DNA from 4 places in the Enterobacter sp. JH25 genome. Region 3 is predicted to be linked to each of the others. Evidence: predicted binding sites of a transcription regulator. Region 3 holds the regulator's gene; each other region holds the start of a gene.
What was found. Region 3 encodes CRP, which controls carbon source genes, mostly activating them, when cyclic AMP is high. Its sites were predicted from a motif close to ATGTGANNNNNNTCACAT; they were not measured.

Region 1: a site for CRP is predicted at 1,185-1,202, ahead of serC (3-phosphoserine/phosphohydroxythreonine transaminase). Genes of this name have one in related genera too.
Region 2: a site for CRP is predicted at 1,832-1,849, ahead of garD (galactarate dehydratase). Genes of this name have one in related genera too.
Region 4: a site for CRP is predicted at 2,194-2,211, ahead of bhsA (multiple stress resistance protein BhsA). Genes of this name have one in related genera too.

What each region holds. Positions count from the first base shown of each region.
Region 1 covers NZ_CP091319.1:1,552,288-1,557,926, forward strand. Annotated here, with positions in the region: gene ycaO (30S ribosomal protein S12 methylthiotransferase accessory factor YcaO) at 1-319, opposite strand, end outside; gene L2Y28_RS07325 (DUF421 domain-containing protein) at 447-1,139, shown strand; gene serC (3-phosphoserine/phosphohydroxythreonine transaminase) at 1,302-2,390, shown strand; gene aroA (3-phosphoshikimate 1-carboxyvinyltransferase) at 2,459-3,742, shown strand; gene cmk ((d)CMP kinase) at 3,928-4,611, shown strand; gene rpsA (30S ribosomal protein S1) at 4,723-5,639, shown strand, end outside.
Region 2 covers NZ_CP091319.1:4,056,601-4,062,239, reverse strand. Annotated here, with positions in the region: gene L2Y28_RS19520 (DeoR family transcriptional regulator) at 1-51, shown strand, start outside; gene garD (galactarate dehydratase) at 159-1,730, opposite strand; gene garL (2-dehydro-3-deoxyglucarate aldolase) at 2,097-2,867, shown strand; gene garR (2-hydroxy-3-oxopropionate reductase) at 2,889-3,779, shown strand; gene garK (glycerate 2-kinase) at 3,836-4,981, shown strand; RNA gene rnpB (RNase P RNA component class A) at 5,014-5,390, shown strand.
Region 3 covers NZ_CP091319.1:4,265,049-4,270,687, reverse strand. Annotated here, with positions in the region: gene L2Y28_RS20635 (aspartate aminotransferase family protein) at 1-424, shown strand, start outside; gene L2Y28_RS20630 (YccS/YhfK family putative transporter) at 421-2,508, opposite strand; gene crp (cAMP-activated global transcriptional regulator CRP) at 2,566-3,198, opposite strand; gene L2Y28_RS20620 (OsmC family protein) at 3,509-3,913, shown strand; gene L2Y28_RS20615 (phosphoribulokinase) at 3,999-4,868, opposite strand; gene L2Y28_RS20610 (YheU family protein) at 4,899-5,117, opposite strand; gene L2Y28_RS20605 (hydrolase) at 5,114-5,639, opposite strand, start outside.
Region 4 covers NZ_CP091319.1:1,725,095-1,730,733, reverse strand. Annotated here, with positions in the region: gene mfd (transcription-repair coupling factor) at 1-678, shown strand, start outside; gene L2Y28_RS08205 (L,D-transpeptidase family protein) at 823-1,788, shown strand; gene bhsA (multiple stress resistance protein BhsA) at 1,864-2,121, opposite strand; gene comR (TetR family copper-responsive transcriptional repressor ComR) at 2,367-3,002, shown strand; gene L2Y28_RS08190 (glycine zipper 2TM domain-containing protein) at 3,063-3,602, opposite strand; gene L2Y28_RS08185 (NAD(P)/FAD-dependent oxidoreductase) at 3,797-5,101, opposite strand; gene ycfP (alpha/beta hydrolase YcfP) at 5,338-5,639, opposite strand, start outside.

The DNA of each region.
Region 1 (5,639 bases), 2.0 Mb from region 3:
TTTCGTTCGGGTAGTGAACGAACGGGCCGTTGGCAATCGTTTCACCCAGCCAGAAGTCGGCGAAGAAATAGTTGGTGGACAGACGCTCAAAATACTCACCCAGCGCAGAGGCCAGTGCCGCTTTTTTGGTCGCGCCTTTGCCGTTGGTAAAGCACAGCGCACAATCTTTGTCGCGAATATGCACGGACCAGACGTGAGGCACCGGATTCAGCCAGGAGGCTTCTTCGATATTAAAGCCCAGGTCGGTCAGTTTCTGCTGGAAGCGAGCGATGGAATCTTCCAGAGCGGCGTCTTTGCCGGGGATAAACGTTTGAGTCATGGCGTTCACTTTTATCGTACGTAAAGCGCGCAATGATACGGGTTTTGCGTGACGGGTGCTATCTCCGGCGAAAATAAATGGCTGGGCTATGCTTATAAGCAGTAACCTACTGTTAAGGCATAAAAAAATGAAAGCATTTGATCTCCAGCGGATGGCGTTTGATAAAGTCCCACCTGAGTTTTTAGGCGAAGTGGCGTTGCGTAGCCTGTACACCTTTGTACTCGTCTTCCTGTTTCTGAAAATCACCGGACGTCGCGGCGTGCGGCAGATGTCACTGTTTGAAGTGCTGATTATCCTGACGCTGGGTTCGGCGGCAGGGGACGTTGCCTTTTATGACGATGTGCCGATGGTGCCGGTTTTTATCGTCTTCGTGACGCTTGCGCTGCTGTACCGGCTGGTCATGTGGCTGATGTCGAAAAGTGAAAAACTGGAAGATCTGTTCGAAGGAAAACCGGTGGTGATTGTCGAAGATGGTCAACTTGCCTGGGAGAATGTGCAAAGCGCCAATATGACGGAGTTTGAGTTCTTTATGGAGCTACGTATAAGCAGCGTTGAACAGCTGGGGCAGGTGCGTCTGGCGATTATGGAAACGAACGGTCAAATCAGCGTTTATTACTATCCTGACGATGAGGTCAAGCCCGGCCTGTGCATACTGCCGGATATGCTTATCGAGCGATACAAAACCGTCCCTGATGCGGGCCAGTATGCCTGCATAAAATGCAGCCATGTGGTGGTCATGCAGGCGGGCGATCATCAATTATGCCCTCGCTGTACAAATCCAGAATGGACGAAGGTTAGCCGGGCTAAACGCATTACCTGACAGCGATTTTGTCGGTTTTGCGACAACGGTACGGCAGATTGTTTTGTGTGACGAGGGGCACATTTCTTCGGCCATAAGTTTTAGACATTGCGGCGCGTGTCACTGAATGATAAAACCGATATCCACAGTTATAACTTATGGCTTTTAGCGTGGTGAGGGGAAATGGCTCAAGTCTTTAATTTCAGTTCAGGTCCGGCAATGTTACCGGCAGACGTGCTCAAACAGGCTCAACAGGAGCTGTGTGACTGGAACGGTCTGGGTACGTCGGTGATGGAAGTCAGCCACCGGGGTAAAGCGTTTATTCAGGTGGCGGAAGAGGCAGAAAAGGATTTTCGCGATCTGCTGAACATTCCCTCGAACTACAAAGTATTGTTCTGTCACGGCGGTGGACGCGGTCAGTTTGCGGGTATTCCGCTCAATCTACTGGGCGACAAATCCACCGCTGATTACGTTGATGCCGGCTACTGGGCGGCCAGTGCGGTAAAAGAAGCGCACAAATATTGCACGCCGAACGTTATCGATGCCAAAGTGACCGTTGACGGTATGCGCGCCGTGAAGCCGATGAGTGAGTGGCAGCTTTCTGACAACGCCGCGTATCTTCATTACTGCCCGAACGAAACCATCGACGGTATCGCTATTCACGAAGAGCCAGACTTTGGCGAAAATGTCATTGTGACGGCGGACTTCTCCTCCACCATTCTGTCCACGCCGCTGGACGTCAGCCGCTACGGCGTCATCTACGCGGGTGCCCAGAAAAACATCGGTCCTGCGGGTCTGACTATCGTTATCGTGCGTGAAGACCTGCTGGGGAAAGCCCATAAGTCTTGCCCGTCAATTCTGGATTACACCGTCCTGAACGACAACGATTCCATGTTCAACACTCCACCAACGTTCGCCTGGTATCTCTCCGGCCTGGTCTTCAAATGGCTGAAGCAAAAAGGCGGCGTGGCGCAGATGGACAAGATCAATCAGCAAAAAGCTGAACTGCTGTACGGCGTGATCGACAAGAGCGATTTCTACCGTAACGATGTCGCCAAAACTAACCGTTCGCGCATGAACGTGCCGTTCCAGCTGGCGGACAACAACCTGGATAACGTGTTCCTGGAAGAGTCCTTCGCGGCGGGTCTGCATGCGCTGAAAGGTCACCGTGTGGTAGGCGGTATGCGTGCCTCTATCTATAACGCGATGCCGCTGGAAGGCGTTAAAGCCCTGACTGATTTCATGATCGACTTCGAACGTCGTCACGGTTAATTGGCTGTTTTTCACCCCCGCAGCGTTCCTGCGGGGTTTTTATTATGTTGAGTTGAGAGTTAAGTTTCATGGAATCCCTGACGTTACAACCTATCGCGCGGGTAGATGGCACCATTAATCTGCCTGGTTCAAAAAGTGTCTCGAACCGCGCTCTGCTGCTGGCAGCTCTGGCAAACGGCACCACCGTCCTTTCCAACCTGCTGGACAGCGATGACGTGCGCCATATGCTCAATGCACTGAAAGCGTTGGGCGTTCAGTACGCGCTGTCAGACGATCGTACCCGTTGTGAAGTCACCGGTAACGGCGGCGCATTACATTCCGCTGAAGCGCTGGAGCTTTTCCTGGGTAACGCCGGTACGGCGATGCGTCCTCTGGCCGCTGCGCTGTGTCTTGGGAGCAACGATATTGTGCTGACCGGCGAGCCGCGCATGAAAGAGCGTCCGATCGGCCACCTGGTCGATGCCCTGCGTCAGGGCGGCGCGCAGATTGATTATCTTGAGCAAGAAAATTACCCGCCACTGCGTCTGCGCGGTGGTTTCACTGGCGGTAACGTTGAGGTTGACGGTAGCGTCTCCAGCCAGTTCCTGACGGCACTGCTGATGACCGCACCGCTGGCTCCAAATGATACCGTGATTAGCATTAAAGGCGATCTGGTCTCTAAGCCGTACATTGATATCACGCTGCACCTGATGAAAACCTTCGGCGTTGAGGTGGAAAACCAGTCTTATCAGCGCTTCGTGGTGCGCGGGGCAAAGCAGTACCAGTCTCCGGGCAACTACCTGGTTGAAGGGGATGCGTCATCCGCGTCCTACTTCCTGGCCGCGGGTGCGATTAAAGGCGGTACGGTAAAAGTGACGGGTATTGGTCGCAACAGCGTGCAGGGCGACATTCGTTTTGCCGACGTGCTGGAAAAAATGGGCGCGGTTGTGACCTGGGGCGATGACTTCATCTCCTGTACGCACGGTGAGCTGAACGCCATCGACATGGACATGAACCATATTCCTGACGCGGCAATGACCATCGCCACCGCTGCGCTGTTTGCGAAAGGCACCACCACGCTGCGTAACATCTATAACTGGCGCGTAAAAGAGACTGACCGCCTGTTCGCAATGGCAACCGAGCTGCGTAAAGTGGGGGCGGTGGTAGAAGAGGGCGAAGACTACATTCGCGTCACGCCGCCGGCAAAACTGCAATTTGCAGAAATTGGCACCTACAACGATCACCGCATGGCGATGTGTTTCTCGCTGGTGGCGCTGTCAGATACGCCAGTCACCATCCTTGACCCGAAGTGCACGGCGAAAACCTTCCCGGACTACTTCGAACAGCTGGCGCGCATTAGCACCCTGGCCTGACGATCGTATGCCGCATCTCCTGATGCGGCATTTCCTTACGCTTTCTGACAGTCATCCTCTTTCATTTCTTCTACACTCTGCTTCAATCATTCCGTAATTTGCACGCAAAGGTAACAGTTGCGCACGTTGGCGCGTATAATGCGCGGCGTTCATGTAAACGGTATGCCTTAATTAAGGAGAAAAAGATGACGGCAATTGCCCCGGTAATCACCATTGATGGGCCAAGTGGCGCAGGGAAAGGTACTCTGTGCAAAGCGATGGCGGAAGCATTGCAATGGCATCTTTTAGATTCGGGAGCAATCTATCGCGTGCTGGCGCTGGCTGCGCTGCATCATCATGTAGATGTTGCGTCTGAAGAAGCGCTGGTACCGCTGGCTGCACATCTGGATGTGCGCTTTGTCTCTACTGATGGCAACCTTGAAGTGATCCTGGAAGGGGAAGATGTCAGCGGTGAAATCCGTACGCAGGAAGTGGCCAATGCGGCCTCTCAGGTGGCGGCTTTCCCACGCGTTCGTGAAGCGCTGTTACGTCGCCAGCGCGGTTTCCGCGAAGCGCCGGGGCTGATCGCCGACGGCCGCGACATGGGAACCGTGGTATTCCCTGATGCGCCAGTGAAAATTTTCCTTGACGCCTCTTCGGAAGAACGTGCTCAACGCCGCATGCTTCAGTTGCAGGAAAAGGGGTTTAGTGTTAACTTTGATCGCCTTTTATCCGAGATAAAAGAGCGCGATGACCGCGATCGTAACCGCGCCGTCGCACCACTTGTTCCCGCGCAAGACGCATTAGTGCTGGATTCAACCAGTTTAACTATTGAGCAAGTGATTGAAAAAGCGCTACAATATGCGCGCCAAAAACTGGCACTCGCGTAATCGCGACCGATTTAGCAGTACCCCCGCTGCAATGGATTGACGGCGGGTATGTGAAACAACCCCATCCGGCACGGAGCCAGGTGGACGTTAATATTAACCTGAAGATTAAACATGACTGAATCTTTTGCTCAACTGTTTGAAGAATCCTTAAAAGAAATCGAAACCCGTCCGGGTTCCATCGTTCGCGGTGTTGTTGTTGCTATCGACAAAGACGTAGTACTGGTTGACGCCGGTCTGAAATCTGAGTCCGCCATCCCGGCTGAGCAGTTCAAAAACGCCCAGGGCGAGCTGGAAATCCAGGTAGGTGACGAAGTTGACGTTGCTCTGGACGCAGTAGAAGACGGCTTCGGCGAAACCCTGCTGTCTCGTGAGAAAGCTAAACGTCACGAAGCATGGATCACGCTGGAAAAAGCTTACGAAGAAGCTGAAACTGTGGTCGGTGTTATCAACGGCAAAGTTAAAGGTGGCTTCACTGTTGAGCTGAATGGTATTCGTGCGTTCCTGCCAGGTTCTCTGGTAGACGTTCGTCCAGTCCGTGACACCCTGCACCTCGAAGGCAAAGAGCTTGAGTTCAAAGTAATCAAGCTGGACCAGAAGCGTAACAACGTTGTTGTTTCCCGTCGTGCCGTTATCGAATCCGAAAACAGCGCAGAACGCGATCAGCTCCTGGAAAACCTGCAGGAAGGCATGGAAGTCAAAGGTATCGTTAAGAACCTCACTGACTACGGCGCATTCGTTGACCTGGGCGGCGTTGATGGCCTGCTGCACATCACCGACATGGCGTGGAAACGCGTTAAGCACCCAAGCGAAATCGTGAACGTGGGCGACGAAATCACTGTTAAAGTGCTGAAGTTCGACCGCGAGCGTACTCGTGTATCCCTCGGCCTGAAACAGCTGGGCGAAGATCCATGGGTAGCTATCGCTAAGCGTTACCCAGAAGGTACTAAACTGACTGGTCGCGTTACCAACCTGACCGACTACGGCTGCTTCGTTGAAATCGAAGAAGGCGTTGAAGGCCTGGTGCACGT
Region 2 (5,639 bases), 210 kb from region 3:
GAAAGCCTGGAAGGGTTACGCAAAAGCGGGATCGATGTGGTGCTGGTCTAAAGAGGCTTTTCCCCTCACCCTAACCCTCTCCCCATAGGGGAGAGGGGACTGCTCGGTGCGGTTTTTTTACCCTCTCCCCGGTGGGGAGAGGGCAGGGTGAGGGGCCATCACGTCACCGGTGCCGGGTTAAACACCGCCAGCGAGTTATGCAATCCCCATTGATCGGAGAAGGTTTTCTTCCGTCCGCTTGCCACATCCAGAATGAAGTGGAACAGCTTCCAGCCCACCTCTTCAATACTCTCTTCCCCGGTGGCGATGGTGCCCGCGTTGATATCCATTAAGTCATACCAGCGGTTTGCCAGCTCGGTGCGGGTCGCCATTTTGATCACCGGTACCGCAATCAGGCCGTACGGCGTGCCGCGTCCGGTGGTAAAGACCTGTACCGTAATGCCGGATGCCACCTGCTGGGTGCCGCACACGAAATCACTGGCAGGCGTTGCCGCGTAGATCAGACCGCGTTTGGTTGGTCGCTGGCCAGGTGAGAGCACTTCCACAATCGCGCTCTGGCCGGATTTGGCAATCGACCCGAGGGCCTTTTCCACCACGTTCGCCAGGCCGCCTTTCTTGTTACCCGGAGACGGGTTGGCGCTGCGGTCGGTTTTGCCCATGTCGAGATAGTTATCGTACCAGGCCATCTCCTCCAGCAGGCGTTTACCCACCTCCTCGTTGACGGCGCGCGGCGTAAGCAGGTGGATGGCGTCACGCACTTCGGTGACCTCGGAGAACATCACCGTGGCGCCGCAGCGCACGAACAGATCGGAGGCATAACCTACCGCCGGGTTAGCGGTGACGCCGGAAAACGCATCGCTGCCGCCACACTGTGTCCCAACCACCAGTTCAGAGGCCGGGCAGGTTTCACGCTGGCGTTTGTTCAGCTTCTCCAGATGGCGCTCTGCCACCTGTAAAATGTCGTCGACCATCGATCTGAAGCCGACATGGTGTTCATCCTGAAGACGCACAATACTGGCCTCGTCAACCGGAATGGCTTTCACATCCTCAGTACCCTGCAACAGGCGTTCTGGCTGCAATTTTTCACAGCCGAGGCCAATCACCATCACCTCGCCGCCAAAGTTTGGGTTAAGGGCGATATTGTGGATCGTGCGGATCGGCACGACCGCTGCGGGCGCGTTGATCGCCACGCCGCAGCCGTACAGGTGGTTAAGCCCCACCACGCCGTCAACGTTGGGGTATTTCGGCAGCAGATCGCGCTCAATAATTTTCACCACGTAATCCACGACACCCGCCACGCAATGCACGCTGGTGGTGATGCCAAGCAGGTTTTTGGTTCCCACACTGCCATCCGCGTTGCGGTAACCTTCGAAGGTATAACCCTCCAGCGGAGGTAACGGCTCAGGGACGCGGGTAGCCAGCGGCAACGTCTCCAGCGGCGGGGCGGTGGGCAGCTCAACCAGCGACTCCTCAATCCAGCTACCCTGCGGGATAGCGCGCACCGCATAGCCGATGACTTCGCCGTAGCGCACGATTTCGCCCTGCGCCGGGATATCGACCAGTGCGACTTTGTGCCCCTGCGGAATGTGCTCAATCAGCTCCAGCCCGTCCGGAAAGCGGGTACCCGCTTTTAAGCCATTGTCGTTGACAATAATCGCCACGTTATCGGTATCGTGCAATTTTATATAGAACGCCGTCGGCGACGCCTGTCGAATTTCAATATCGGCCATTGTTCACTCATCTCCAGCAAAATATCTGATACTAAATATAGCCAGATGGTTAATCGTTTCTTATTGAGGAAATAAAGAATGTCAGGAGAGGAAAAGTGAGAATGTGATCGCGATCGCTCCCGACACACTAATCGTTGATTCTGTGCATCAGCGCCCACTGCATTGGGCATATGCTCAAAATAGCGTGCTAACCCCGTTGGATAATTGAGCATTGAGACAATGTGCTGCCGGGTGGTGACGATTATACTGAATGACGATTTTATAACGCCAAAATTCAGTCAGTAAATAAATATAACGCTGACGCTGAGTCGGAATAAATAAGAAAAGCTACTGGCTAAAACTGCGGAATTAAAAAAGGTATACGTAATGAGTAACGACATCTTCCCGAATAAATTTAAAGCGGCCCTTGCGGCGCATCAGATTCAGATTGGCTGCTGGTCTGCGCTGGCCAACCCCATCAGCACCGAAGTGCTGGGCCTGGCCGGATTCGACTGGCTGGTGCTGGACGGCGAACATGCGCCAAACGATATCAACACGTTTATTCCGCAGCTGATGGCGCTGAAAGGCAGCCACAGCGCGCCGGTGGTGCGTTTACCTACCAACGAGCCGGTGATCCTCAAGCGTCTGCTGGATATCGGCTTCTACAACTTCCTGATCCCGTTTGTTGAAACGGAAGAAGAAGCGGTGCTGGCCGTAGCTGCCACCCGCTATCCGCCGGAAGGGATCCGCGGCGTGTCTGTCTCTCACCGCGCCAACATGTTTGGCACCGTGCCGGACTATTTCGCCCAGTCCAACAAGAACATCACCATTCTGGTTCAGATCGAGAGCCAGCAGGGGGTCGATAACGTCGACGCCATTGCCGCGACCGAAGGTGTCGACGGTATTTTCGTCGGCCCGAGCGATCTGGCGGCCGCCTTTGGTCATCTGGGCAACGCCAGCCACCCGGACGTGCAGCGGGCAATCCAGCACATTTTTGCCCGTGCCAAAGCGCACGGTAAACCGTGCGGCATTCTGGCGCCGGTGGAAGCCGATGCCCGCCGCTACCTGGAGTGGGGCGCAACGTTTGTCGCCGTCGGCAGCGACCTCGGCGTATTCCGCGCCGCCACGCAGAAATTAGCAGACGCTTTTAAAAAATAACCATCATTGAGGAAACAGATTATGACGCTGAAAGTGGGTTTTATTGGCCTGGGTATCATGGGCAAACCAATGAGCAAAAACCTCATCAAAGCAGGTTACTCACTGGTGGTTTTAGATCGTAATTCAGACGCGGTGGCAGAAGTGATTGCGGCTGGCGCAGAAACGGCGACAACTGCAAAAGCGATCGCCGAGCAGTGCGATGTCATTATCACCATGCTGCCAAACTCCCCGCACGTGAAAGAGGTGGCGCTGGGTGAGAACGGCATTATCGACGGCGCGAAGCCGGGCCTGGTGGTGATCGACATGAGTTCTATCGCACCGCTGGCGAGCCGCGAAATTAGCGAGGCGCTGAAAGCGAAAGGCGTGGAGATGCTGGATGCGCCGGTCAGCGGCGGCGAACCGAAAGCCATCGACGGTACTCTGTCGGTGATGGTGGGGGGTGATAAAGCCGTGTTCGACAAATACTACGACCTGATGAAAGCCATGGCTGGCTCCGTGGTGCATACCGGTGAAATTGGCGCAGGCAACGTCACCAAGCTGGCAAACCAGGTGATTGTGGCGTTGAACATCGCGGCCATGTCCGAAGCACTGACGCTGGCCACCAAAGCGGGCGTTAATCCGGATCTGGTCTATCAGGCCATTCGCGGTGGTCTTGCGGGCAGCACCGTGCTGGATGCCAAGGCACCGATGGTGATGGATCGTAACTTCAAGCCGGGCTTCCGCATCGATCTGCACATTAAAGATCTGGCGAATGCGCTGGATACCTCCCACGGCGTGGGCGCGCAGTTGCCGCTGACTGCCGCCGTCATGGAGATGATGCAGGCGCTGCGTGCGGACGGTCTGGGCACCGCCGATCACAGCGCGTTAGCGTGCTATTACGAAAAGCTGGCGAAGGTTGAAATTGCTCGCTAATGACGTCCCGCCCGGTGGCGTTACGCTTACCGGGCCTACGGCTCAGGCATACAACTATGAAAATCGTAATCGCGCCAGACTCTTATAAAGAAAGCCTGTCTGCCACTGAGGTGGCGCAGGCGATAGAAAAAGGATTTCGGGAAATTTTCCCCGACGCTCATTACGTGTCTGTTCCCGTTGCTGACGGCGGAGAAGGTACGGTTGAAGCGATGATCGCCGCGACGCAGGGCACCTGGCAGCAGGCTGTCGTCACCGGCCCGTTAGGGGAAAAGGTGAAGGCCAGCTGGGGGATCTCGGGCGACGGTACCACCGCGTTTATCGAGATGGCCGCCGCCAGCGGCCTGGTACTTGTTCCTCCCGCGCAGCGTAACCCGCTGGTCACGACGTCGCGCGGGACGGGGGAGCTGATCCTCCGCGCGCTGGATAAAGGCGCGCGCAACATCATTATCGGTATCGGCGGGAGCGCAACCAACGATGGGGGCGCGGGTATGATGCAGGCGCTGGGCGCGAGGTTTACGGATGCGAACGGGACGGAGATCGGCTACGGCGGCGGCAGCCTGATGGCGCTGAACCGTATTGATATTTCTGATCTTGATCCGCGTCTTCAGGGGTGCGCAATCCGCGTCGCCTGTGACGTGACGAATCCGCTGGTCGGTGAAAGCGGCGCGTCGCGTATCTTTGGCCCGCAAAAAGGCGCCACGGAGGAGATGATCCTCGAACTCGACGCCAGTCTTAGCCACTACGCCAACGTGATCAAAAAATCGCTGCGCATTGACGTCAACCCGGTTCCGGGGGCAGGAGCGGCGGGCGGCATGGGCGCGGCGCTGATGGCCTTCCTGGGCGCTGAGCTGAAAAGCGGCATTGAGATTGTCACTCAGGCGCTCAATCTTGAAGAACATATTCACGACTGCACGTGGGTGCTGACGGGAGAAGGGCGCATCGACAGCCAGAGCATTAATGGCAAAGTGCCCGTCGGCGTGGCGAGCGTCGCCAAAAAATACCATAAGCCGGTGATAGGGATTGCCGGAAGTCTGACGCAGGATGTGGGTGTGGTGCATCAGTACGGCATCGACGCGGTGTTCAGCGTATTGACCCGCATCGGTTCACTGGAAGAGGCGTTCCAGGGAGCGTACGACAACATTTACCGCGCCTCGCGCAATATCGCGGCCACATTGCAGGTAGGCATGCGTAGCCAGGGGTGACAGCGGCGCGCAAACCCTCTATACTGCGCGCCGAAGCTGACCAGACAGTCGCCGCTTCGTCGTCGTCCCTTTCGGGGGAGACGGGCGGAGGGGAGGAAAGTCCGGGCTCCACAGGGCAGGGTGCCAGGTAACGCCTGGGGGGGAAACCCACGACCAGTGCAACAGAGAGCAAACCGCCGATGGCCCGCGTAAGCGGGATCAGGTAAGGGTGAAAGGGTGCGGTAAGAGCGCACCGCGCGGCTGGTAACAGTCCGTGGCACGGTAAACTCCACCCGGAGCAAGGCCAAATAGGGGTTCACATGGTACGGCCCGTACTGAACCCGGGTAGGCTGCTTGAGCCAGTGAGCGATTGCTGGCCTAGATGAATGACTGTCCACGACAGAACCCGGCTTATCGGTCAGCTTCAACTTCTTACGAAACCCCGCTTCGGCGGGGTTTTTGTTTTCTGAAGGTTGCAGGCCGGGTAAGCGAAGCGCCAAACAACATCAATTCTCAGTTTTGCGACGCTAAGCGCATTTCACTGTTTTACCGACTATGCATTCCTTTCATCTGCTGCGCATGATCGTAATCACAAAATTTAACGCTATAAAATTAGAAAATTTTAGTGTTGAACAGATGTTGTTAATGTTGACTCAGTGATGCTGAATGTTATTCATTT
Region 3 (5,639 bases):
GCTCACCACCCAGGATATTGCTTCCGCATTTCATGTGGGCTCACACGGCTCCACTTACGGCGGTAATCCGCTGGCGTGCGCCGTGGCGGGAGCGGCGTTCGACATCATTAATACGCCGGACGTCCTGAATGGCGTGAATGCGAAACGCGCCCTTTTTGTGAAACATCTTCAGCAGATTGACGAACAGTTTGATGTCTTCAGTGAAATCCGCGGGATGGGACTGCTGATCGGCGCCGAGCTGAAGCCTCAGTACAAAGGCCGCGCGCGCGATTTCCTGCACGCCGCCGCGCACGAAGGCGTCATGGTGCTCAACGCCGGGCCGGACGTGATGCGCTTCGCGCCGTCGCTGGTGGTGGAAGACAAAGACATCGAAGACGGGTTAACCCGTTTTGCTGCGGCGGTGGCGAAGATCGTCAGAGGCTAATACGCGGTTCGTTTTAACCGGCGCGTTAACCAAATCCCGTGATGCGGACGCTGACGCCATGCCACCGACGAAATGGTGTGCATGGTGTTGAGATGCCCGAGAACGCGCTGTAAATGCTGCTCAAGGGTGCTCATCGGCCCGTGGGTCAGCGTCTCCGGCGCTTCCAGAATGTTCGAATCCCCTGACTCGCCCGGAGCGTCGTACTCCAGACGCTGCTGACAGCGCTGGAGGGCAATTTCACACGACTGCAAATAGCGCTGCGCCAGATCCGGCGTCAGCATGGTGTGCTCGCGCGCCAGCGTGGTCATGGCATTGATGTGTTCGACGATAAACTGGCTGTGCGTGACCCACAGCTTCATGTCTGCCAGATAGTGCGAGTTGAAGCCCGGCTCCTGCATGGCCTGGTTAAGGGAGTTGAACAGGGCATTATGCGCCTGGTTGACCTTCATGCGCTCGTAGGCCAGCGGAGACGGCTGCGGGTCGTCGCTCAGGATCAGGCGAATGGCCTGCTGATCCGCCTCCAGCGCGTCGTGGGCGTTTTGCCTCAGTAATCCACTTTGCCACTGCGGCCACAGCCAGACCATGCCGCCAAAGGCGATCAGGCAGCCAATCAGGGTATCGACCAGGCGGGCAATAATTAACTGATCGGCGTTGAGCGTAAGCAACTGCAGGGTGTACACCGCCGTTACCGTAAAGCCCACCGTCGCCCAGCCGTAGTTTTTACGGATGATCAGATAACTCACCATCGTAATCGCCAGCATGCCGACCAGCGTATACCCTTCCGGCACGTGGAAGTGCAACGTTACGCCCGCGATAATCAGCCCCGCCATCGTGCCGCCCGCCCGATGCAGAATGCGCACCCGCGTGGCGCCATAGCCGTTCTGGGTGACAAACAGCACGGTCATTAAGATCCAGTAGGGTTTCGGCAGGTGCAGGGCCATTCCCATCAGGCTGGCGATGCTGAGCATGACGCTAATTCTTGCGGCGTTGCGCAGGGCGGAAGACTTCAGTGACAGGTAGCTTTTGAGCGCAGGCAGCAACGGCAGTCGTTTTTGCTTATCGGCCATCAGGTCCCGGGTATAAAGCGGGCGCTGGGTGCGCAACACCCGGGCGATGCGGCTGAAATGCCAGGCGGCAAACTGCCCGACCGGGTTATCCGCGTGCTGACGCGCAATCTTTTCCAGCGCGCCGAGCTGTTTGTCCATGTTAAAGCGCGTCGGATAGCGGTGATAGAGGATATCGTCAGCCAGCACCCGCAGGCGCGCCGCGACGGTCTGCGCGTTCCAGCGGATCACCGCTTCCGCATGGCTGCGCTCCACCAGCTTTTGCACCTCTTCCGGATTATGAAGGCTGACGGAAATATGCTCCTGCAAATCCAGCCCGACCTGGAAGGTACGCAGCAGCCGCTTATATTCATGATTTTTGTTGGCGGCAAGCATGTGCAACTGCTGATAGCACTGGCTGATCAGATCCACCACTTTTTGCTGGCGTGCCAGCAGCGGCGGCAGGGATTTTTCCGGGTCGGTATGTTGCGTGAGCAGGGTGTATTTTGCTTCGCAGTATTCAGCAAGCTGCACGTAGAGCAGGCTCAGGGATTCGCGAAGCGGCTGTTCCCGCCACAACCAGAACCAGAACCAGTTAAACAGCCCGTACCACAGCGTGCCGAGGGCGTAGATCAGCAATGGCTCCCACACCGGCATATTGCCCGCAAGGCTTAAGGTGAAGATGGCGGCAATCAGCGACGCGGGAAGCAGGCGGGCGTGCAGCGAGCTGATTTCAGCGGTTACGCCAAGCGTCATCGCCAGCACGGTCAGGATCAGCGGCAGAGGAATGTCGCGGGCCAGTAAGAGTTGCACGGCAAGGCTACAGCCGGCAAACAGGCAGCCGCCAATAATCAGGCGTTTGAAAAAGCGTTTATGCGGGGTGTCCAGACCGGCAATGTTGCAGCAGGCGGGCACGAGGGAAAACAGCAGGCCTTGCTGAAGATGTCCGAGGATCAGGCCCACGGCCACGGGAAGACACAACACCAGCGTTTGTCGCAGTGCGTAGTTAACTTCCGGGTGATAGATCAGCCTGCGCCACATAAGGAGTAGAGACAAAAACGGCGTGCCACCCTGCGGCGGCACGCCGTTTTACCGGAATTAACGGGTCCCGTAAACCACGATGGTTTTACCGTGGGCGGAGATCAGGTTCTGGTCTTCCAGCATCTTCAGGATACGGCCCACTGTTTCACGGGAGCAGCCGACGATCTGACCGATTTCCTGGCGGGTAATTTTAATTTGCATACCGTCAGGGTGGGTCATGGCGTCTGGCTGTTTCGCCAGGTTCAACAGAGTCTGCGCGATACGACCGGTCACGTCCAGGAAGGCGAGGTTACCCACCTTCTCAGAGGTCACTTGCAGACGGCGTGCCATCTGGGAAGAAAGACGCATCAGGATGTCAGGGTTGACCTGAATCAGCTGACGGAATTTCTTGTAAGAAATTTCAGCCACTTCACATGCTGTTTTTGCACGAACCCAGGCGCTACGTTCCTGGCCTTCTTCAAACAGGCCCAGTTCACCGATAAAATCGCCCTGGTTCAGATAAGAAAGGATCATCTCTTTCCCTTCTTCATCTTTGATCAGCACGGCCACCGAGCCTTTAACGATGTAATACAACGTTTCCGCTTTTTCACCCTGGTGAATCAGCGTGCTCTTTGATGGGTACTTATGAATGTGGCAATGAGACAAGAACCATTCGAGAGTCGGGTCTGTTTGCGGTTTGCCAAGCACCATGCGCTGTTATCCTCTGTTATAAGCTGTCACCAGAGTCATAAGATGCATCCGGACTCTGGGGTTGCAATCGAATTCTTACCCATACCTGGGAAGTCGGCTGTCGTAACGTTTCGCAGCCAGTAAAGTTTGATGTCCTCTGCATACATGTGTAACGTCAATGTATTACTGTAGCATCCAGAGTGTTTTAGCATAGCTTTCGCCGCGTGTCTCCTGGTGTCTCGCTTCAGCATGACGCAGGTCGCCTTCCGTTGCGAGAAATGTAACGTACACGTAATCTGTCATAAAAAATGCAACGTTGGAGTGAGTGAATATGCAAGCGCGTGTGAAATGGGTTGAAGGGTTAACGTTCCTGGGCGAGTCTGCTTCCGGGCACCAGGTTTTGATGGATGGGAACTCCGGCGATAAAGCTCCAAGCCCGATGGAAATGGTGCTGATGGCGGCAGGTGGATGCAGTGCGATCGACGTGGTGTCGATCCTGCAAAAAGGCCGTCATGACGTGACCGATTGTGAAGTGAAGCTGACGTCAGAACGTCGCGAAGAGGCGCCACGTCTGTTCACGCATATTAATCTGCACTTTATCGTCACCGGCAAAGAACTGAAGGATGCGGCGGTCTCGCGTGCGGTTGACCTGTCAGCGGAGAAATACTGCTCTGTGGCGCTAATGCTGGAGAAAGCGGTAAACATCACCCATTCGTATGAAGTGATCGAGGCTTAATTTTTGGCGGGTGGCGCTTCGCTTACCCGCCCTACAAAAGCACGCCCGTAGGCCCGGTAAGCGCAGCGCCACCGGGCAAAACAACTCACGCGATTTGCTTTCCTTCCATCAGCCGCTGCACCAGCGGTGTCATGATCAGCTCCATTGCCAGCCCCATTTTTCCCCCGGGCACCACTAACGTATTCATGTGCGAAATAAACGAACCCTGTAGCATCGCCAGCAGCCAGGGGTAATCAATGCCTTCCAGGTTGCGGAAGTGGATCACCACAAAGCTCTCGTCCAGGGAAGGGATGCTTTTTGCCGCGAACGGGTTGGAGGTGTCCACGGTGGGGACGCGCTGGAAGTTAATGTGGGTTCGGGAGAACTGCGGCGTCAGGAAGTTGATGTAATCTTCCATGGAGCGCACCACCGAGTCCATGACCGCCTCTCGCGAATGGCCGCGCTCGCTCATGTCACGCGTCAGCTTCTGGATCCACTCAAGGTTAACAATCGGCACCACCCCCACCAGCAAATCCACGTGGCGCGCCACGTCGTGCTGAGGCGTCACCACGCCGCCGTGCAATCCTTCGTAAAACAGCACGTCAGTCGGTTCCGGCAGCGGCTGCCAGGGCGTGAACGTGCCGGGGACCTGGTTCCAGGGCACGGCTTCATCGTAGGTGTGGAGATACTTGCGGGACTGCCCGGTACCGCTTTGCCCGTATTCACGGAAGGTTTGCTCCAGCAGGCCGAAGTCATTCGCCTCCGGGCCAAAATAGCTGATGTGTTTACCCAGATCGCGCGCCTTGCGGATGGCCATATCCATCTCCGGGCGCGTGTAGCGGTGAAAGCTGTCGCCCTCTACCTCTGCCGCCCGTAAGTTAAGCTGGGCGAAAATCTTGCGGAAGGCGAGGCTGGTGGTAGTGGTTCCCGCCCCACTCGAACCCGTAACGGCAATAACCGGATGTCTGGCAGACATAGCAACTCCCTGACTGGAAAAGTGTAAAGATCAGCCGTGAAACGCGTTGCGTGGCATGATATTGACCGTCTCATGCAGTTCGGACCATACCAGCACCACGTCGCCGCTTTTAAGCTGGCGCTTCACATCGCTGACCTTTTGTTCAAGCGAACGTTCATGTTCACCATAATCGGTGCCTTCGCGCAAGACAAAGCTTTCAATCAGATTATCGAGCGTGTCGGGAGAGAGATCCTGCCAGGGAATAATCATTTTTTACCGTCCAGATAGGCCGTTAACCAGTCGGGTATACGCGTCTCAAGCCACATTTTTGGCCGACGCAGCGTGCCGCCAACAAAGCCCACGTGCCCGCCGAACTCAGTGAGCTGATACTCCACGTTATCCGGCAGATAGTCAGGGGCGGGGATCGAGTGATGATCCATAAACGGATCGTCTTTGGCGTGGATAATCAGCGTGGGTTTCGTGATTTGATTCAGTAAAGGCATGGCGCTGCACTGACGGTAATAGTCAATCGCATCGGCAAAGCCGTGAATTTTAGAGGTGATCAAATCATCAAACTCGCGCAGGCGCTTCACGCGTTTGAGCTGTTGCAGCGTCACAGGCAGCGTATCCGGATAGGCCTTAAGTTTACGTGCGGCGTTGGCTTTCAGCAGGTTGAGCAGGTAGCGCTGATAGACCCGCGAAAATCCCTTTTCCATATGATAACTGCACTGCTCCAGCATAAAGGGCGCAGAGACAATCACCGCCGCATCCAGCGGCACCGCGTCGCTCTCC
Region 4 (5,639 bases), 2.2 Mb from region 3:
ACCGACGCGCAAAAGCGTCTGGAAGCTATCGCCTCGCTGGAAGATCTGGGTGCTGGTTTTGCGCTGGCGACGCACGACCTGGAGATCCGCGGCGCCGGTGAGTTGTTGGGTGAAGACCAGAGCGGCTCCATGGAAACCATCGGTTTTTCTCTGTATATGGAGCTGCTGGAAAATGCCGTCGACGCGCTTAAAGCCGGACGTGAACCGTCTCTGGAAGATCTCACCAGCCAGCAGACCGAAGTGGAACTGCGCATGCCTTCCCTGTTGCCGGATGATTTTATTCCTGACGTGAATACCCGTCTGTCGTTCTACAAACGTATTGCCAGCGCGAAAAGCGAAGGCGAGCTGGAAGAGATTAAAGTCGAACTGATTGACCGTTTTGGGATATTGCCCGATGCGGCGCGCAACCTGCTGGATATTGCCCGCCTGCGTCAGCAGGCGCAGAAGCTGGGCATTCGTAAGCTTGAAGGCAACGAGAAAGGCGGCGTAATTGAGTTTGCCGAGAAGAACCACGTCGATCCGATGTGGCTGATTGGCCTTCTGCAAAAACAGCCGCAGCATTTCCGTCTTGATGGCCCGACGCGTCTGAAATTTACTCAGGATCTGACGGAACGTAAAATCCGCATGGACTGGGTGCGTAACTTTATGCGTCAGTTGGAAGAGAACGCCATCGCATAACGGTTTCCCCCGCCAGCGCCCGGCTGGTGGGGGACAATTTACAAACTCTTTGCACTTCGCCCGATCTTCCCGACCATACATTCGCCATAATTATCATTAACGCCTTATAAAACAATAACCTTATCATTTGTATGGATTATGATAATGATGATTTCTTCGCGTTTTACCCGCTGGTTAACTGTGGTTGCGCTGGCCGCGACGGTTGCCGTCGCGCTCCCTGCACGCGCCAATACCTGGCCTCTTCCGCCCGCCGGCAGCAACGTTGTCGGTGAAAACCGCTTTCACGTGGTTGAAAACGATGGCGGTTCGCTGGAAGCGATTGCTAAAAAATATAACGTCGGGTTCCTGGCGCTGTTGCAGGCCAACCCGGGCGTAGATCCCTATGTGCCCCGGGCGGGCAGCGTACTGACGATTCCGCTGCAAACCATCCTGCCGGACGCGCCGCGTCAGGGGATTGTGATAAACCTCGCCGAGCTGCGTCTGTATTACTACCCGCCGGGCAAGTACGAAGTTACCGTTTACCCTATCGGTATTGGTCAACTGGGGGGCGATACGCTGACCCCTACCATGGTCACCACCGTCTCTGATAAGCGCGCTAATCCAACCTGGACCCCGACGGCAAACATTCGCGCCCGTTATAAAGCTCAAGGTATCGACCTGCCTGCCGTGGTTCCCGCGGGCCCGGATAACCCGATGGGGCACCATGCAATTCGCCTGGCGGCCTACGGTGGGGTTTATCTTCTGCACGGAACGAATGCGGATTTCGGGATCGGGATGCGCGTCAGCTCCGGCTGCATTCGCCTGCGCGATGACGACATCAAAACGCTCTACCGCGTGATCGCCCCTGGCACGAAAGTGAATATCATCAATACGCCGATTAAAGTGTCTGAAGAGCCGGGTGGCGTCCGTCTGGTTGAGATCCACCAGCCGCTATCGAAAAACATTAATGACGATCCGCAGACGCTGCCGATTAATCTGAATGCCTCTATGGTGAGCTTTAAAACGAATGCAAACACCGATGGCGCAGTGATGGAGCGGGCGATGGAAGCGCGCTCCGGGATGCCAACCGATGTCACGCGGCATCATGAGGTTGCTCAGCAGTCAATGTAAACGGTAATAACGACAAACGCCCTGCATTAGCAGGGCGTTTTTTTTGCAGTGGCATAACGGAGGGTTGCGTTACGCTTATTTGTAGATAACTGCGGTACCGTGCAGGGTGTTAGGACCGGTCACAGAGGTGATGCGGAATGATTTCGCACCCATTTCGTCAGCTTTTTGTGCCAGCTGATCTTCCAGAGAGCCGAGGTTAGTCCCGGCAGTGGCAGAGATGGTACCGACTTTCTGCTGGTCTGCTGGAGTGGATTGCACTTCAACAGCAGCGAAGCTTGCGAAAGAGAGTGAACTCAGAACGGCGGCAGCGATGAGGGTTTTAACGTTTTTCATGATTTTATACCTTTGGGCAGATGATGTAGTGGTCGTTAGTTATTTAGTTAACGATCGATAGGTAAATGATAGATGTGATCCAGGTCACACGTCAACCCATTTTTATAATGGTCGTTAAATTAATTTCATTTTCCTTATATTTCATAAAGATAAAATTAAATTATTTTTAAGAAATCACCGCTGGTCGTCGCAGACGTTTATTTTTATAATGACTATTCAACAAAACAACAGAGGACCAACGGCACATGACAACCGATGTCACGCGTTGCGCAAAGAAAAGCCGTGGCCGACCAAAAGTGTTCGACAGGGATGCGGCGCTCGATAAGGCCATGACGCTCTTCTGGCAGCATGGGTATGAAGCCACGTCGCTCTCCGACCTGGTGGAAGCAACGGGCGCGAAAGCCCCTACCCTGTACGCAGAGTTCACCAACAAAGAAGGCTTATTCCGGGCCGTTCTGGACAGATACATCTCGCGCTTCGCGGCAAAACACGAAGCCCAGCTATTCTGTGAAGAAAAAACGGTTGAGCAGGCATTGCAGGATTATTTCTGCGCAGTCGCAACCTGCTTTACCAGTAAAGACACGCCCGCGGGCTGTTTTATGATCAACACCTCCGCGACCCTCGCGGCATCGTCGAAAGAGATTGCCAACACGGTCAAATCGCGCCATGCGATGCAGGAGGAGACGCTCAGCACGTTTCTGGCTCAACGCCAGCAGCGCGGTGAAATTCCGGCGCATTGCCGTCCGCAGGAGCTGGCCCAGTATCTGAGCTGTATTCTACAGGGGATGTCCATCAGCGCCCGTGAAGGCGCGACGCTGGAAAAACTGCAGGGGATTACGCAAACAACGCTGCGCCTGTGGCCTGAACTTCTTAAACTCTGACGCAAAAAAAAAGCTCCTCAGCCTGAGCGCATGAGGAGCTAAGTTCAGAGAACATCTTTTTTACACTTTGTTATTCAGTATCAGCTGACCATTGCTGTCGAGAGGAATCTGCGTACCAGGATCTTTATCCATGCGGATTTTGCCCTGCTGATCGCCAATTTTGTAGGTTACGTCGTAGCCCAACATTTTTTCAGACTTGTCATATACGGTTTTACAGCGCTGCTGCGTTGTGGTGTAGGTATCATTTTCCTGCATCGCACCCTGCACCTGGTTACCGGCATAACCGCCACCCAGCGCACCAACTACCGTCGCGACATCCTTACCACGGCCACCACCAAACTGATGACCAATCACCCCACCAGCAACCGCGCCCAGCACGGAGCCAGCGATACGGTTTTCATCCTGAACCGGACGACGATGGGTGACAGAAACATTACGGCACTCCTGACGAGGCATCTTGACCGTCTCTTTGATCGGTGTAGCGGAAACCACCTGCGCATACTGCGGGCCACGATCAAGTACGTTCAGACTGGCAACGGCAGCCACACCTAACGCAGCTGCGACGCCAATCCCTATACCCGCCAACATTGATTTATTCACGGGACTTCCTCCTTTGTTGCAATTGGTAGCAATTTTGCAGCGCAATAAACGCTTCGCCAATAAGATAAAGGATCAAAAAACCGGGGGATGAGCTGGGATAGCGTCTGTTTAAGAGAACTCTTAAGCGTCAGGAGCGAAATGCACAGCATGATGTGCTAAAAATTCCCTCCGGAGAGCCCGGAGGGAGGGAGAAATTAGTGCAGCTTCAGGCGTGGGCGGATAACGCGGTTGATGCGGCCGACCAGCATCATCAGGCCGGTTTTGAAGTAGCCGTGCAGCGCAATCTGGTGCATACGGTACAGAGAAATGTACACGAAGCGGGCGATGCGCCCTTCTACCATCATGGAGCCGCGCATCAGGTTACCCATCAGGCTGCCCACGGTGGAGAAGTTTGAGAGCGACACCAGAGAGCCGTGGTCTTTGTAGACATAGGCTTTCATCGGTTTGCCTTTCATCTGCGCCAGGACATTATGCAGCACGAGGCTTGCCATCTGGTGCGCGGCCTGAGCGCGAGGCGGTACAAATCCGCCTTCCGGACGCGCGCAGGAGGCACAGTCGCCGATAGCGAAGATGTCCGGATCGCGCGTGGTTTGCAGCGTCGGCTCTGTCACCAGCTGGTTAATGCGGTTTGTCTCCAGCCCACCGATATCTTTCATGAAATCAGGCGCTTTGATCCCCGCAGCCCAGACCATCAGGTCGGCCTGGATGTATTCGCCGTCTTTGGTATGCAGTCCGCCCTCATCCGCGCTGGTCACCATGGTCTGGGTCAGCACGCGCACGCCCAGTTTGGTCAGCTCGTTGTGCGCCGCGCCGGAAATACGCGGCGGCAGCGCAGGCAGAATACGTTCACCTGCTTCCACCAGCGTCACATTCAGCGCTTCATTAGTCAGTCCTTTGTAGCCGTAGCTGTGCAGCTGTTTGACCGCATTGTGCAACTCCGCCGATAATTCAACGCCCGTTGCGCCGCCGCCCACGATAGCAATGTTAACCTTGCCGTTAGCACCCATGTTGTTGGTGTACTTCAGGAACAGGTTAAGCATCTCCTGATGGAAACGACGCGCCTGATGCGGGTTATCCAGGAAGATACAGTGCTCTTTTACGCCTGGGGTGTTGAAATCATTGGACGTACTGCCCAGGGCCATCACCAGCGTGTCATAGGCCAGCTTGCGCTCAGGAACCAGCAGCTCGCCTTTATCATCACGCAGCTCAGCCAGCGTGATGGTTTTGTTTTCACGGTTGATGTCCACCACCGAACCCAGCTGGAACTGGAAGTGGTGGTTACGCGCATGTGCCAGATAGCTGAGCGCATCCACGCCCTCATCCAGCGACCCGGTCGCCACTTCGTGCAGTAACGGCTTCCACAGATGGCTGTGGTTACGATCCACCAGCGTGATTTTGGCTTTCTTACCGCGACCCAGTTTCTTACCCAGCTGCGTCGCCAGCTCCAGTCCGCCAGCACCACCGCCGACAATCACTATCTTTTTCAATGGCGTAGTCAACGTGACCCCCTCAAATTATTAACCAATTGTTAATTAAAAGTTATATAAATAACCCTTAATTAACAACAGGTTACTGCGCTGAAACCATTCAGATTCATTGAGAATAGCACGTCAGGCGCATTGGTCATACCAAAATTGATATGTATCAAGTTTTGATGGTTTAAAAGTAGACAACTCTGACAAAAAAGAGGCCCGGCACGCTTTCACGTACCGGGCCTTTGTCAGGTTCAGGGAGTTCAGCCCAGCGTTTTAAAGGCCTTAATACGCTGCAAGTGCGGGGAAATATTTTTGAACTTGTGGGTCTGCTCTTCGTCCCAGACAATTTCGTAGTAATGATGCAGAAGTTCGGCAGCGCGGGAGCTGTCCAGCGCTTCATCGTTGCGGGAGAGGATCGCCAGACACCGGTCGCGGTTCTTTTCGCGGAAATTGCTCACGCATTTTGTTGCGATATCGGCGTACTCTTCCGGACGGTCAATCTTGCCTTCCATGTTTTCGTTTGGAAACAGGTTAGGATTAAAAATGACCTGACGGATATCGC